DNA from 3 places in the Bacillus sp. JJ664 genome. Region 3 is predicted to be linked to each of the others. Evidence: riboswitches for the same ligand, from Rfam matches in the RefSeq annotation. Region 3 holds a riboswitch; each other region holds the start of a gene.

Region 1 (5,685 bases), on a different contig from region 3:
CATGCAAATGCATTTGTTGAAAGCGCTATACTGGCATCTCAGAAAGGAGACTTTTCATCTGCTGAGAAGGACTATAAAAAATTCAATGATGAATGGTTAGCCAAAGAAGATGGGATTAAAAATAAGTCAATTGAAGCATATGGCAAAATTGAGGAAGCGATGGGAATGGTTCAATTCTCATTAGCCCAAAAGACAATTAATCAAGATACACTTGTCAATTCTTTAAAAGAATTGGAAGCAGTAAATGAAAAGTTCATTACACATCAGTTTGCTGAATCCAAAATTGATACAAAGAATACAGGTAGTGTTGAAGATTTAATACAAATATTGAACAATGCATTATCAAGCTTAAAAGAAAATGATGTATCTGGAGCAAAATCAGAAATTGATCAATTTAGAAAATCTTGGATTAGTATTGAAGGGGTAGTATTAACACAATCCCAAAAAGTTTATACAGATGCAGAAAGAGATATGGTTACTTCTTACGCGATGCTGTCTGCTAAAACGCCAGACATTAAAGCAGCAACGAAAACGATAAAAGATATGAGAGATTATCTTTCACCATTAGCAGCTAAAACTAGTTATACAATGTTAGATGCAATCACAATTTTATTAAGAGAAGGATTAGAGGCCTTACTGGTTGTAGTAGCTTTATTAGGATTTATCAGAAAGTCTGGTCATGAGAATAAAAGTAAGTGGATCTGGTTTGGAGTCGGTGCTGGATTAGGTGTCAGTATTATATTAGGCGTGGTCGTGAACCTATTATTTTCAGCAGGTGCTTTTGGGAGTAACAATTTCTTAATTGCAGGATGGACCGGGGTATTTGCTGCAGTCATGTTGCTTTATATGAGTTATTGGCTCCACAGTAAATCAAATTTAAAACAATGGCAATCTTATATTCAAACCAAAAGTACGAAAGCTTTAAACACGGGCAGTTTATTATCACTTTCAATCCTTTCATTTTTAGCAGTATTTCGTGAAGGAACTGAAACAGTCTTGTTCTTTATCGGTATGGCTTCATCTATAAAATTAACAAGTTTATTAATTGGCATTTTATTAGGGGTTCTCATTTTAGCGATTCTAAGTTACTTAATTTTAAAAGTTGGTTTAAAAGTTCCTATGAGACCATTTTTCCTTATATCTAGCATTCTTATGTTCTACTTATGTTTCAAGTTTACAGGTATGGGCATTCACGGATTACAATTATCTGGACTATTACCAGCGACGCAGGCACCAATACCAACAGTGGATTTCTTTGCAATTTATTCTACTTGGGAGAGTTTCATCCCACAAATCATACTATTGCTGATTGCATGTATCGCAGCAATTTTTAATAGATTATCTAATAAAAAAAATGAAAAAAAACAAAAATCGGGGGATATTAAACATGTTATCTAACAAAAAAGTAGTTTTATCAATGGCTCTAGCACTATCATTAACTTTATCTGCATGTGGCACAAAAGAAGACAAAACAATTAAAAGTGGATCAGATGATATGATTCAAACACTTACAGATTTAAAATCGCAAGTTGCTGATAACGATGAAACAAAAGCAAAAGAAAGCGGAGAGGCACTTGAAGAGTCTTGGGAGAAATTTGAAGACTCAGTAAAAGATAAAGATGCAGATCTTTATGAAAAGGTTGAAACGCCTCTACACATTATTGAAGCTGGTGTAAAAGTTTCTCCACTTGACGCAGATACTCTTAACCAAGCTGCAGATGATTTAAACGATGTTCTTAATGAAGTTAAGGACTTAAAATAAAACTTAAACATTACATATTGTAGACTATTTATCTATAGTCTACTCAATGAGTTGTAAGCTTGTAGCGATCCTTACAAAAGTTTTTTCAATAGAATGTAATGAATAAGTCTAACTACTTGAATTTAGTAATAGTATTAATTAATATGAAATAGAAATACAATATGATATTTTGAATAGTACTAGGGGTGCCGTAAATGGTCGGCTGAGATTAAGACACGATTGTCTTTGACCCTTTAACCTGATCTGGATAATGCCAGCGTAGGAAAGTGAGCGAGTAAATGCATATTTATATGTATTTATAACATTGATTTGTTCGAGCACAAGTCCCTATGGGGATTTGTGCTTTTTTGTTTTTAAATCAATCCACAACTTCTATCTGTTAGATCAAAAAAAGTCTATTCATTAAATAGGAGGAAAGAAATTGAAAAAAGTACTGACAATTGCGGGGTCCGACTCAAGTGGTGGGGCTGGAATTCAAGCGGATTTAAAAACATTTTCAGCTCATGGTGTGTTTGGTATGAGTGTGATTACCTCAGTGACAGCTCAAAATACACAAGGTGTATTTGCTGTTCAAGACATTACACCAGAAATGATAGCAAGTCAGCTAGACGCAATTTTTACTGATATTGAAGTTGATGCAGTAAAGATTGGGATGGTATCACAAATTGATACGATTAAAGTCATCGCTGAAAAACTAAGACAGTATAAGCCAAAGCACATTGTTGTTGATCCAGTTATGGTTTCTAAAAGTGGTTATGATTTATTAAGTCCAGATGCGAAAGAAGCTTTAATTCAAGAACTGATTCCATTAGCAACTGTCATTACGCCTAATCTTCCAGAGGCAGAGGTTATAACAGGTAGAAACATTTCAACGATTAAAGAGATGGAAAAGGCTGCTATTTTAATTCACTCATTAGGTGCAAAAGCTGTTCTTGTAAAAGGTGGTCACTTAGAAGACGATGCAACAGATGTTAGCTATGACGGGTACGAATTTACTTATTATAAGGGTACTAGAATAGCTACCATTAATACGCATGGAACTGGTTGTACTTTATCATCAAGTATAGCTTCTAATTTGGCAAATGAATGTCAATTAAATGAAGCAATTAGCAGAGCAAAAGAATACATAACACTAGCTATTCAACATTCATTCTCTATCGGAAAAGGTGTAGGTCCAGTACATCATTTTTATTCGATGTATCAAAAGGCGGGTATACAGCATGTCTAAACTAACTGGGAAGTTAACAAGATGGAACTTCGCAACACTTTGGTTTGGTGCTGCAGTTTCAATCGCTGAAATTATGACAGGTGCACTCATTGCACCTTTAGGTTTTACAAAAGGATTGACTGCTATTTTATTCGGTCATTTACTTGGTACGCTACTTCTTGTATTAGGTGGCGTCATCGGTTCAAGAGAGCGTTTAACAGCAATGGAGTCTACTAAAATATCATTTGGACCTTATGGTAGTTATTTATTTTCTATATTAAATGTATTACAGCTACTAGGCTGGACAGCAATTATGATTGTGACAGGAGCCAGGTCAATTAATGTAGTAACTACATCTGACTTTCATTTTAACCAGCCTTGGGTATGGTGTCTTGTTGTTGGACTGTTAATTTGTACATGGTTATATTTTGGTCAAAATGCTTGGAAGAAGTTAAATAGTGTAGCAGTAACACTATTATTTTTACTAACGGTTGTATTGTGCTTTGTCATTTTTAAGCATAGTGAATTCCTTTTTGAACCAGGCACTTCTGAAATGTCATTTGGTGCCGCAGTTGAATTATCCGTTATCATGCCATTATCATGGCTGCCGTTAATAAGTGACTATACTCGCTTTGCTAAGTCAACTCGTGAAGGTGCAATTGGAAGTTTTGTTGGTTATATGGTTGGTAGTTCATGGATGTATGCAATCGGACTCGGAGCTGCTTTAGCATTTAATGAATTTGATCCAGTGGCAGTCCTAATGAGTGCAAATCTTGGATTATTTGCAGTTGGAACCGTTGTGTTAGCAACCGTTACGACCACTTTTATGGATGCATATTCAGGTGGCATTTCATTAACAACTGTATTTCCTAAATTAAATGGTAAGCATGTCGCAATTGTACTGACGATCATAGGAACAATATTGGCAATTGTATTTCCGATTGAAAAGTATGAAGGGTTTTTATATTTAATTGGCTCATTCTTTGCACCTTTGTATGCAATTTTGTTAACGGACTATTTTATTTTAAAGCGTACGAAAATTAGAAAAACCTTAAAGGTAGACTGGGTTGCAATGCTTATATGGGTAATTGGGATATGTATCTATCGACAGTTTGTACAATTTGATAGTTTTCTAGGAGCAACTGTTCCAAGTATGGTTGTCATTGGTGTGATTTATATTGTCGTTCAATTTGTCATAAATAAATTTGCTAATCAGCAAGTAGGGGGAAATAAAGATGTCAGTTCTTAAAGAAATCAGTCAGTTAATTGGAGATGTAAAGGATAAAAAACCATTAGTACATCATATTACAAACTATGTAACGGTTAATGATTGTGCAAATATGGTTCTTGCGATTGGTGGTTCACCCGTCATGGCAGATGATTTAGCAGAAATAGAAGAAATGTTATCCTTTGCATCAGCGCTTGTCATCAATATTGGTACGTTGAACGAAAGAACAATTCAATCAATGATCACAGCAGGAAAAAAGGCAAACCAACTAGGAGTCCCAGTTATTTTGGATCCAGTTGGTGTAGGTGCAACTACACTTCGAACAGAGACAACGGCAATTTTATTAAAAGAAGTTCGTTTCTCGGTCATACGTGGCAATATGTCTGAAATAAAAATGATTGCAGGATTAAACGTGCAGATTAAAGGTGTTGATTCAATTGCGACTGAAGAAAATGGTATTGAAATTGCAAAAGCTTTAGCGGTGAAATTAGGATCAGTAGTAGCGATTACTGGTGCTGTTGACATTGTTGCATCTATAGATAATGTTTGTACAATCTCAAATGGTGATAAAATGCTTGCGGATGTAACAGGAACAGGCTGCATGAGTACATCTCTAATTGGAACATTCGCTGGTGTAACAAAAGATTATTTCCTTGCTGCAATTGCCGGCATTACGATCATGGGGTTAAGTGGTGAGTTGGCAAAGAAACGTTTAACAAAGGACCAAGGAATTGGAACATTTAAAGTAAATTTATTTGATGAAATCTCTAAAATGTCAGCAGAAACATTGCTAAGTGGAGGTAAAGTTGAATGAGTGTATTGAGAAATAAAGTTGATTATAAGCTCTACCTAGTGACAGATCGTGCTGTATTAGGGGAAAGGGATTTAATCCAGTCAGTTGAAGCTGCAATTAAAGGTGGCACGACGATTGTTCAGCTAAGAGAGAAAAACTGTAGTAGTTTAGACTTTTATGAATTAGCTCTAAGGGTAAAAGAAGTAACCTCAAGATACAATGTTCCACTTATTATCAATGATCGATTAGATATTGCACTTGCAATTGAAGCGGATGGTCTACATATTGGTCAAGAGGATTTACCACTCGCGGTAGCAAGGAAAATCGTTGGAGAAGAAATGATCATCGGAGTGTCAGCAACGACTTTAGAAGAAGCGCTTCTTGCACAAAAACAAGGTGCTGATTATGTTGGTATTGGGTCTGTTTATCCTACAAATACAAAACTAGATGCAAAGCCTGTTTCATTAGAAGAATTAATTGTAATTCGTGAAGCAATTTCGATTCCAATTGTTGGGATTGGCGGAATTAATGAAGACAATGTAACCGATTTGATGAAAACGAAAATAGACGGTGTTGCCATTGTATCTGCCATTTTAGGGAAAGAAGATATTAAAGCAGCTGCAGAAAATTTCATTACTAAAATGAATGATTAAAAGTAAAAACTATCTTATCTTTATGGTAAGGTAGTTTTTTTA
Region 2 (5,685 bases), on a different contig from region 3:
CTGATTAACTTAATCTGAGATCCAATTACTTCCTGGATAATGGAACTTAATAGAGGATAGTGAGTACAACCTAATATTAACGTGTCAATTCTAGATTCTTTTAATGGTGTCAAAGTCTCATGAATATGTTCAATAATGTCTGGTTGAATAAATTTGCCACTTTCAACTATTCCAGCAAATTCAGGACAGGCTAATTCTATTATTTCGACTGAACGATTAATTCTCTTTAGTGCGTGTTTGTATGCATGGCTATGAATAGTAGCATTTGTACCAATCACTCCGGTGCGGTTATTTTTCGTGAGCTTTATTGCCGCTCTTGCTCCCGGGTGTACGACTCCAATTACAGGGATCGTTAATTGTTCGCGCATTTCCTGTAAAACGATTGAAGTTGCAGTATTACATGCAATGATTAACATTTTTATATGTTTGCTTAGGAGAAAGTTTGTCATTTCCCAAGTATATTGTCTAATTTCATCATATGAACGTGAGCCATATGGGCATCTATTTGTGTCACCTACATAATAAATTTCTTCGTTTGGTAGCTGTCTGATTATTTGTTTTGCTACAGTTAACCCTCCAACGCCTGAGTCAATCACACCAATTGGCTTATTCATCTAGTCCACTCGCTTTCGTTTTATCTATAGGCTTTCAAAATTTTCAAACCTGATTGATTTTATTATATTCATAGAGTTCATGATTCAATTTCTAATCAATCTTTTTAAGAATTGAAGTTTTCTATATATACAGATTATTAAAATATTAAATTTATGATGAAAATAAGTCGTATTTAAGGGATTAATCTGTTATATTTATCATGAAAAGTTTATATGCGAGAAAAATGTGGAGGGGCCAGTGTTGCTGGCTGAGATTGTATCCTTTAGATACTGACTCTTAGAACCTGATCTGGGTGATGCCAGCGTAGGGAACAGTATCTCTTTTTGATATAGTTTTTTACAGTGCATTCACGTCCGGATATTAATTCGGGCGTTTTCTTTTTGTCTAGTTCTAGTGCCTGACTATGGTGCTAACACATTTCATTTATATAAACAAAACAAAAAGGAGAGTTATAGAATGAAAAGATTACTGATTTGTTTTTTTGCACTTTGCTTAACATTAGCAGGATGTAGTGAGCAAAATTCGTCTACACCGAAGAACAAAAAAGAACTACAAAAGGTGACGGTAGTATTAGACTGGACGCCAAATACAAATCATACAGGTTTATTTGTAGCAAAAGAAAATGGATATTTTAAAGAGCAAGGTTTGGATGTAGAGATTATTAGCCCGGGGCAAACAGGAGCAGATCAATTGATTGCTTCTGGTAAAGCTGATTTTGGCGTTTCTTACCAAGAGTCAATTACACAAGCAAGAGTACAAAATGTACCAATCGTGTCGATTGCAGCTGTTATTCAACATAATACTTCTGGTTTTGCTTCACCAGTTAGTAAAAATATTAAATCACCTAAAGATTTTGTTGGTAAAACTTACGGTGGATGGGGTTCACCAGTAGAAAAAGCTATTTTAGATTCATTGATGAAAAAAGAAAATGCAGATGTTAATAAATTAAATATCGTTAATATGGGCGAAGCAGATTTCTTCACGGCAGTAAAGCGAGATATTGATTTTGCTTGGATTTATCAAGGATGGACAGGCATAGAAGCTGAGCTTCGTGGTGAGAAGTTGAATATGGTTTATTTAACTGATTACAGTGATAAGTTAGATTATTATACACCAGTATTAGCAACGAATGAAAAAATGATTAAGAATCAACCAGAAACAGTCAAAGCATTTATGAAGGCGGCGTCTAAAGGATATACTTATTCAATCGATCATCCAAAGGAAGCAGCTGATATTCTGTTAAAAGATAATCCAGATTTAGATAAAGATCTAGTTCAAAAAAGTCAGGAGTGGCTTTCAAGTAAATATCAAGACGATGCAAGTCGTTGGGGTGAACAGAAGTTAACAATTTGGAAAAACTATGCAGAGTGGTTAACTGAAAATAAATTGTTAGAAGGTAAATTTGAACCGGAAAAAGCTTTTACGAATGAATTTTTACCAGAATAATATTTTTTGACAGAGGAGAGTTTTAAATGTCTAATACTTTAATGAGTGTACAAATTATTCCTAAAACAAACAAAATTGAGGAAGTTATTCCAGCGGTTGATGCAGCGATAAAAGTAATCGATGAGTCTGGTGTAAAATACCAAGTTCAACCATTAGAAACAACAATGGAAGGCGATTTAAATCAATTATTAAATATTGTCCAAAAAATGAATGAAAAAATGATTGAAATTGGCTGTCATAATGTCATTACTCAAATGAAAATTCTATATCAGCCACAAGGGATTGCAATGGATGATTTAACGGAGAAGTACCGTTAATGAACCGCAAAAAAATAAAAGGATGGCAACCAATTCTTGTCATCCTCCTTTTTTTAGTTATTTGGCAGCTAAGTATAAAATTTTTCAAAATAGAAGATTGGCTCTTACCAGGGCCAATCGCAATACTAAAAGAAGGAATCCAATCTTATGATTCGTTAGTTCCACATGTACTTTCTACCGTACAATTAACGATCTCAGGTTTTTTGGTAGGTACTTTTTTAGGACTTATGATTGCAATCGTACTACATTTAATTCCAGGATTTAAAGAAGCATTTTATCCATTATTGATTTTGTCACAGAACGTACCAATTATTGTTTTAGCACCACTCTTAATAATATGGTTTGGATTTGGAATCCTACCAAAGCTAATGATTATTTCACTAGTTTGTTTCTTTCCAGTTACTGTTTCTGCTCTCGATGGATTTAGGCAAACACCTACCGAATTGATTAATTATATGAAAATGGCAGGGGCAACAAAATCACAATTGTTTTGGAAAATAGAATGTCCATACTCACTACCGTCTATTTTTTCGGGATTAAAAATATCCGCGACATATAGTGTGATGGGTGCTGTGATTTCTGAGTGGCTTGGTGCAAAAACAGGTATTGGAGTATTTATGACACTTGCTTCTTCTTCATTTCGTACAGATCGAGTATTTGTCTCGATTTTTATCATTATGTTTTTAAGTATGTTCTTTTTCGGCGTGATTGTATTGCTAGAAAAAATGACGGTGAAATGGAAGTCTAAGGGAGTAAAATAAAAATGACGTTAGAAATAAGAAATCTAAAAAAATCATTTGGAAAAAATCAACAAGTTTTAGCAGGTATTTCGATGCAAGTAAATGAAGGTGAATTTGTCTCAATTTTAGGTCCATCAGGAAGTGGGAAAAGTACTTTATTCAATTTAATTGGTGGATTGATCAATCCTGATTCGGGACAAATCATATTAAATCAATCAGTCATAAATGGAGAATTAGGTCATATCAGTTTTATGCCGCAAGAACATTCACTTCTACCATGGCGTAATGTCTTAAAAAATATTTTATTATCAAGTGAACTGAAAGGTAAACCTGATGAAGCATTAGCGCGAGATTGGTTGAAACGAACTGGACTTGCTGACTACAAAAATGCTTATCCGCATGAATTATCAGGTGGCATGAAACAACGAGTGTCTTTTCTTAGATCATTACTTGCTCCGCAATCATTCATGTGTATGGATGAACCATTTTCGGCATTAGATGAATTTACAAGACTTGATATGCAGCAATGGCTTCTTTCAATCTGGGAAGAACAAAGACGGTCAATTTTGCTAGTTACACATAATATTGATGAAGCTTTGTTAATGTCTGATCGGATTTATATTTTCTCAGATAAACCTGCAAAGATTAAAGAAGAAATGATCGTACCATTTCCAAGACCTCGTCAAAAAGAATTACTATTGACTGATGAATTTACCGCGTGGAAACGTAAAATATACTCTGCACTGGAAAAGGGGAAACCAGATGAAAGTGATAGATGCTCATATTCATCTTGACTCATATGAAACGAAACAAAGAGATGAGATACTGAATAGTTTAAAAGAACATGAAGTAGAAGCGCTTATTTCAGTTTCCATGAATTTAGCTTCATGTAAGAAAAATCTCGATTTTCATTTACAATCAAGACAAGTCTACTCGGCATTTGGATATCACCCTGAACAAGAGATTCCCTCAGAAGATGAAACTCAAGCTTTGTTAAAATGGATACGTGAACATAGCGATAAAATGATAGCAATAGGTGAAGTAGGCTTACCGTATTATCGAAATCAGGAACAAATGCTTGATTATAAACCATATATAGAGTTACTTGAAAAGTTTATTAAACTTGCATATGAGTTAAACAAACCGATCGTATTACATGCGGTTTATGAAGATGCCGATATCGTTTGCTGTCTACTAGAAAAATATAAAATCAAAAAAGCACATTTTCATTGGTTTAAAGGAAACAAACATACCATTAAGCGAATGATAGAAAATGGTTATTATATATCCATTACGCCTGATGTGTTATATGAAGATGAGATACAGGAATTGGTTAAACTCTATCCCATTAACCTAATGATGGTTGAAACAGATGGTCCATGGCCGTTTGAAGGTCGTTTTGAAGGAGATTATACTCATCCAATATTTATTCATGAATCAGTACGCAAAATTGCGGAGATAAAAGAGTTGGAATTAGAAGAAGTTTATAAATGTCTATACGAAAACACAAAAGAATTTTATGGTCTTTAAGGATTTATGAAGCAATTACTAGTCTCGTAGTAATTGCTTTTTTTGTTTATTGAGAATAGGTCTTGTTACTTATATGAAAATATTTTAATAGAGTAAAACCGTAGATTTATATGCAAGAGCAGCGAAATATCAGTATCTATCATATAAGGATATTTAATTAGAAAATGTCAATGAATCTTGCCGGAAAGTGAAGTGTTTTATATAGTGCCAATACATAATCGACAAAAAAATTAGATATTCTTCCTCTAAATTTTTTAATAAATAATTTTCAAACCATAAAAGAAACCCCATCTGAAAAAATGATGAGGTTACTATTATATACATGATAAATAAAATGTTGGTCCGCAAATAACTAATTTAATTGTTTAATAGTAAAGATAATGGATTGTGCGCATTGGCCAATATTTAAATTTGTTCGTTTTTTTAATAAATGAAGCCCAATTTTGCTAGCTCAATATAAAAAACCAAAACCGGCATATCAAAAAGATAGCCGGCACTAGGTTGATGAGTAGATTTGTAAATCTACAAGAATGCTATAGTTCAAGCTCGCCCATGCGTAGTAGCTCGATAACTGCTTGTGATCGCCCCTTAACCCCAAGCTTCTGCATTGCATTTGAAATATGATTTCTCACAGTTTTTTCACTTATAAACAGTTCTTCAGCAATTTCTCTTGTAGTTTTATCTTGAACAAGAAGTTCAAATACTTCTTTTTCACGCTTAGTGAGTGTGTGCTTTGTTTGATATTCTCTATCCTTCAACTGTGCTAACCCTCCTTGCTTGACCGAGCTGTACTTCGGATGGGTATTCATTTAGTCTTTTTATCATATGACAGATTCGTATTTAAGGTGAATATTTCCAGTAAATTTAAAAGCAAGATTAAAATATTTATTTTTTTTGGCTATAGCTTGTTCTAAAAATTGTACATGCTCGTATAAATAGTAAAAAAGCGTGGGGGGAGTATGGCAATGAAAAAAAGATTATTGGTAACAACAGCAACACTTTGTGGACTTGCTACATTATCTGGTTGTGGTTTAATT
Region 3 (5,685 bases):
TCATCATGATATTCCATCGCTCTTTCTGGGTCTAGTGATAGGTTAAATTGATCTCTCCATCTAAATTCAAATCTTGCTTTAGAAAGCGCATCATCTCGTTTTTGTGCTCCCGGATGACCTTTTGCAAGATCAGCAGCATGTGCTGCAATTTTGTATGTAATAACACCTACTCTAACGTCTTCTTTATTCGGCAATCCAAGATGTTCCTTTGGTGTTACATAGCAAAGCATTGCTGTACCAAACCAACCAATCATCGCAGCACCAATTGCAGAAGTAATATGATCATAGCCCGGTGCGATATCCGTCGTAAGTGGTCCAAGTGTGTAAAAAGGAGCTTCATTACAAATTTCTAATTGTTTATCCATATTTTCTTTAATTAAATGCATTGGTACATGACCTGGTCCTTCAATCATTACTTGGACATCATGCTTCCAAGCTATTTTCGTCAGTTCTCCAAGTGTTTCCAATTCAGCAAACTGAGCTTCATCGTTTGCATCAGCAATGGAACCAGGTCTTAATCCGTCTCCAAGTGAGAATGTAACATCATAGCGTTTCATAATTTCACAGATTTCTTCAAAATGTGTATATAAGAAATTTTCTTTATGATGTGCAAGACACCACTGCGCCATAATTGACCCACCTCTTGAAACGATACCTGTTACGCGTTTAGCTGTTAATGGTATATAGCGTAAAAGTACACCAGCATGAATTGTAAAATAGTCGACACCTTGCTCCGCTTGTTCGATTAATGTATCTCTAAATACTTCCCATGATAAGTCTTCAGCTATTCCATTCACCTTTTCTAATGCTTGATAAATAGGTACTGTTCCAACTGGTACTGGTGAATTTCTAATAATCCACTCGCGAGTCGTGTGAATATTTTTTCCGGTAGACAGATCCATCATTGTGTCTGCTCCCCAGCGTGTTGCCCAAGTCATTTTTTCAACCTCTTCTTCAATAGATGAGGTGACGGCTGAGTTACCAATATTGGCATTGATTTTCACATGAAAATTACGACCGATTATCATTGGCTCGCTCTCTGGATGATTTATATTTGAAGGAATAACTGCTCTTCCTCTCGCTACTTCAGACCTGACATATTCAGGAGAAACATGCTCCCTTATTGCTATAAATTCCATTTCTGGCGTGATCAATCCTTGTCTTGCATAATGCAACTGCGTAATATTTGCACCATCTTTTGCTCGTAATGGTTTTCTATCTAGTGCTTGGAAAACCTCTATATTTTTCTGTACAACCTCACTTTTAAAGCCGTTATCTTCAGGTTTTACTTCACGGCCTTCATACTCGATTACATCTGCTCGCTCGGTAATCCATTTTCCTCTTATAGACTTAAGTCCTTTTCGAATATCAACTGTTTCGCTTTCATCGGTATAAGGACCGCTTGTATCATAAACTCGTACAGGATCATTTTCCTCTTCCCCAAATGAACCTGTTGTTGGACTTAACTTAATTTCACGCATTGGAACTAACAAGTCCGCTCTTGATCCTTCTATATAGACTTTTTTACTTCCCGAAAAACTAGACATGATTGAAAAATTCATTTCATTTACAGAATTGTTCATTATGATTTCCCCTTTTTAATGTGGTTAAAAAGAACAAAATCCAATCCATGATAAGCATGAAAAAAAGCCGTATCTTAAAAATATAAGACCCGGCTAACGGTTAGTTTGAATACAATAATGACAAATTATCACCACTGTAATAAACGCAAACTTCCCCACGCTGGTATGAACCAGATCAGGTCCTGAGGGTTAAGAAACTTAAAGCGCGTTTCTCTCTCAGCCCAACTTATTGGACACCCCTAGTCAAACTATTCTTTTGTACAGACTTAATATAAACCTATGATTCAATTTTGTAAATCATTTTATTTCCCTAAAATTTTACAAGGTTGGATGAAAATTCATATTCATGCCTGAAAATATTAACTATTTTTGCATTGAAAAATTATTTTTAATTAGATCTTTAAGTGTCTATTTTGCTAACTTTTGAAATACTATTTACAAACTATCATTTTTTTAATCTTGAATTATTTTATTTTTATGCTATGCTAAATTTAATTTTCATAGTGTATTCATCACTAGGGGATCCCTTGATAAGGGCTGAGAATAAAGTAATTACTTTTAAACCCTCATAACCTGAACAGGTTCGTACCTGCGTAGGAAAGTGGCGCAATGTCTTTTTATGCGTTTATTTGTGTATCTTACAAACCACTTTCCAGTTTTAGGAAGGTGGTTTTTCTTGTTTTAAAAGGAAATTTACAATACATACAGCCTATTTCTCAAAAAGGAGGAACAAATTTGAAATTAATCGCAGTGACGAATAATATGTATTCTGTTCATGATCTTGCTTCAAAGATTTATCAAATACATGATGTTGTTGATTTTGTTCATATACGAGAAAAATCTAAAAGCAGCTCGGCGCTATTTACGCTATTAAACCTTTTAATAGATAACGAAGTTCCTATGAACAAGATTGTCATGAATGACAGATTAGATGTCGCGTTGCTTACCAATCTAAAAAACATTCATTTGCCAACTCACGGCCATCCGGTCAAGTTAGTGAAAGAACAATATCCAACAATGAACGTCGGTCGCTCAGTCCATTCAGTAGCAGAGGCTATTTCCTCTGAAAAGGATCTGGCCAATTATGTCATTTATGGACATTGCTTTGAGACAAATTGCAAAAAAGGTTTACGTCCAAATGGAATTGATCAGTTAAATGAGATAAAAAAAGTTCTTACAATTCCAGTTTACGTAATTGGCGGAATAGCTCCTGATCATCTTCCTATATTAAAAGAGTGTCAGGTTGATGGAATTGCAGTCATGTCCGGTATTTTTTCTTCTGAAAACCCGCGTGATGCTGCTCTAAAATATATGGAGAGGTGCACTAGTATTCTATGAAACAACATTTTGATGTAATCGTAATTGGTGGTGGAATCATTGGATGCTCTATCGCTTATTACTTGGCAAAAGAAAAACTAAACGTTGCCGTACTCGAAAGACAAAAGGTTGGTTCGAAATCAACTAGCGCTGCAGCAGGCATGCTCGGAGCTCATTCTGAGTGCAATGATTCAAAGATTTTTTTACCTTTTGCAAGAAGCAGTCAACTAGCATATTTTGAACTGAAAGAGGAGCTTAAAAGACTTAGTCGTATCGACATTGAGCTGAAAACAGGTGGGATTTTTAAACTAGCTTTTAATGACGATGAAAAAATGCAATTAGCTTCCCTTCTGACTCAACCAACAGTCAAATGGTATAAACCAACTGAGGTTCAAAGAAAAATACCTAATATAACAACAAATATAATTGGCGCAGCATATATAGAGGATGATGTAAGCGTGCTTCCTACTTCTGTCTGTACTGCTTTTTCCAAAAGTGCACAAGTGCTCGGAGCTACAATACACGAGAATACTAGTGTTTTAGACATTAAAAAAAATGAAAATACATTTATGATTCATTCTACAAATGGACAATTTACAGCTGAAAATATCGTCATTGCAAATGGGGTTTGGAGCACTTCTTTTTTTAAGCAGCTCGGACTACATAATCGTCTTACCCCAGTTAAGGGAGAATGTCTTTCTGTTACAAGTGAACATATGACGCTGGAGCATACAATTTTCCACGATCATAACTACATTGTTCCTAGAAACAATGGAAAACTTGTTATTGGTGCAACGATGATTCAAAACGAATGGGATGAAAAACCAACCCTACTAGGCATTGAATCATTAATTGAAACTGCCAAAAAGATGCTACCTGAGATAACCAAAATGACCATTGAATCATGTTGGGGAGGTTTAAGACCACAAACCTTTGACCAAAAACCATTTATCGGAAAACACCCTGATGATGACAATATATTTTTTGCAACTGGACACTTTAGAAATGGCATTCTTCTAGCTCCTGAAACGGGCAAAATGATTCGAGATTTTATTCTGAAACGAAAGATCAAACCTGAGTGGGTAGAAGCGTTTAAAGTGAATCGATAATTTTAAAGAGAGGTGTATGACGTTTGAACATCCAATTGAACGGCAATACTATTCAGCTTGCTGAAAATATTTCCACAGTAAAAGATTTACTTCATTCTTATCAATTAGAAAATCGAATCGTTGTAGTAGAAGTAAATAAAGAAATATTGTATCGAGAACTGTACGGTACTACAGTTCTTTCAAATGGAGATATGGTAGAAATAATACATTTTGTAGGTGGAGGTTAATGATGTTAACAATTGGAAAACATACATTTCATTCAAGATTGTTTCTAGGCACAGGCAAATACCCTTCTTTTGATATTCAAAAAAAGGCTGTTGAGGTATCCGAAACGGAAGTATTAACATTTGCTGTTAGGCGAATGAATATATTTAAGGAATCCCAACCAAACTTGCTTGAACAATTAGATTTAACGAAATATAAGCTACTTCCAAATACCGCTGGGGCTAAGACAGCAGAAGAAGCAGTTAGAATAGCTAAACTTGCAAAAGCTTCAGGACTATGTGACATGATAAAGGTTGAAATAATTGGTTGCGACAAGTCGCTATTACCAGATCCAATTGAAACGTTAAAAGCATCTGAAATATTACTTTCAGAAGGATTTACTGTATTACCTTATACATCTGATGATGTCGTTTTAGCAAGAAGGCTTGAAGAACTAGGAGTCCATGCAATCATGCCCGGTGCATCCCCAATAGGGTCTGGGAAAGGTATTTTGAATCCTTTAAATTTACAGTTTATCATCGAACAATCCTCCGTTCCTGTTATTATTGATGCTGGAATTGGTTCACCTAAAGATGCAGCATATGCTATGGAATTAGGTGCAGATGGCGTGTTACTAAATACTGCTGTTTCTGATGCTGCTGATCCAGTAAAGATGGCTATTGCAATGAAAATGGCTATTGAAGCAGGTAAGCTTGGCTTCGAAGCCGGAAGAATACGTGAAAAAAATTACGGGGTGGCCAGTAGTCCGATTACAGGGTTGGTGAGTTCTTGATTGACCGATATATAAAACAGCAATTATTTTTAGGTAAAGACGGACAAGAGAAATTACAACATGCAAGTGTACTAGTCATTGGAGCAGGAGCACTCGGCTCATCAATAGCAGAAATGCTAGTGCGTGCAGGCATTGGTGAACTGACGATAGTCGATCGTGATTATGTTGAATGGAGTAATTTGCAAAGACAACAGCTATATTCAGAAGAAGATGCTAAAAAAAAGTTACCAAAAGCAATTGCAGCAAAAAATAGATTATTAGAATTAAATAGTAGCATAAATATTAATAGTTTTATAACAGACATCAATGCTAAAAATATTGAGGAGTATGTTAAAAAGCAAACTATTTTAATTGATGCAACTGATAATTTTGAAACAAGAATGATTGTAAACGATGCAGCGGTAAAGTTCGGTGTTCCATTTATTTTTGGTGCATGTGTGGCAAGCTATGGTATTACCTTTCCAATTATTCCTGGAAAAACACCATGTTTAAGTTGTTTATTAGAACATATACCCATTTTACATGATACATGTGATACGGTTGGTGTCATTAGCCCCATCGTTCAAATTATTACTGCTTTTCAAGTTACATCAGCTTTAAAGCTCATTACTGGTACAGAAGTAATACCACTATTACAATCTTATGATGTTTGGAAAAATGAAAAAGCTGACATTAACAT

Evidence for each region. Region 3 has a riboswitch for thiamine pyrophosphate ahead of V7056_RS12680 (thiamine phosphate synthase). Riboswitches for the same ligand answer to the same signal wherever they lie in the genome.
Region 1: it holds a riboswitch for thiamine pyrophosphate, as region 3 does, so the genes downstream of both, thiD (bifunctional hydroxymethylpyrimidine kinase/phosphomethylpyrimidine kinase) here and V7056_RS12680 (thiamine phosphate synthase) in region 3, are expected to answer to the same signal.
Region 2: it holds a riboswitch for thiamine pyrophosphate, as region 3 does, so the genes downstream of both, V7056_RS08350 (ABC transporter substrate-binding protein) here and V7056_RS12680 (thiamine phosphate synthase) in region 3, are expected to answer to the same signal.

What each region holds. Positions count from the first base shown of each region.
Region 1 is NZ_JBALMS010000001.1:21,649-27,333, forward strand. Features, by position in the region: gene V7056_RS00135 (FTR1 family iron permease) at 1-1,398, shown strand, start outside; gene V7056_RS00140 (hypothetical protein) at 1,388-1,762, shown strand; TPP riboswitch at 1,934-2,044, shown strand; gene thiD (bifunctional hydroxymethylpyrimidine kinase/phosphomethylpyrimidine kinase) at 2,184-2,990, shown strand; gene cytX (putative hydroxymethylpyrimidine transporter CytX) at 2,983-4,218, shown strand; gene thiM (hydroxyethylthiazole kinase) at 4,205-5,011, shown strand; gene thiE (thiamine phosphate synthase) at 5,008-5,643, shown strand.
Region 2 is NZ_JBALMS010000047.1:6,537-12,221, reverse strand. Features, by position in the region: gene racE (glutamate racemase) at 1-614, opposite strand, end outside; TPP riboswitch at 833-942, shown strand; gene V7056_RS08350 (ABC transporter substrate-binding protein) at 1,072-2,061, shown strand; gene V7056_RS08345 (thiamine-binding protein) at 2,088-2,378, shown strand; gene V7056_RS08340 (ABC transporter permease) at 2,378-3,139, shown strand; gene V7056_RS08335 (ABC transporter ATP-binding protein) at 3,142-3,912, shown strand; gene V7056_RS08330 (TatD family hydrolase) at 3,881-4,648, shown strand; gene V7056_RS08325 (helix-turn-helix domain-containing protein) at 5,182-5,406, opposite strand; gene V7056_RS08320 (GerMN domain-containing protein) at 5,608-5,685, shown strand, end outside.
Region 3 is NZ_JBALMS010000070.1:25,203-30,887, forward strand. Features, by position in the region: gene thiC (phosphomethylpyrimidine synthase ThiC) at 1-1,586, opposite strand, end outside; TPP riboswitch at 1,719-1,834, opposite strand; TPP riboswitch at 2,091-2,200, shown strand; gene V7056_RS12680 (thiamine phosphate synthase) at 2,319-2,921, shown strand; gene thiO (glycine oxidase ThiO) at 2,918-4,009, shown strand; gene thiS (sulfur carrier protein ThiS) at 4,033-4,236, shown strand; gene V7056_RS12695 (thiazole synthase) at 4,239-5,006, shown strand; gene V7056_RS12700 (ThiF family adenylyltransferase) at 5,003-5,685, shown strand, end outside.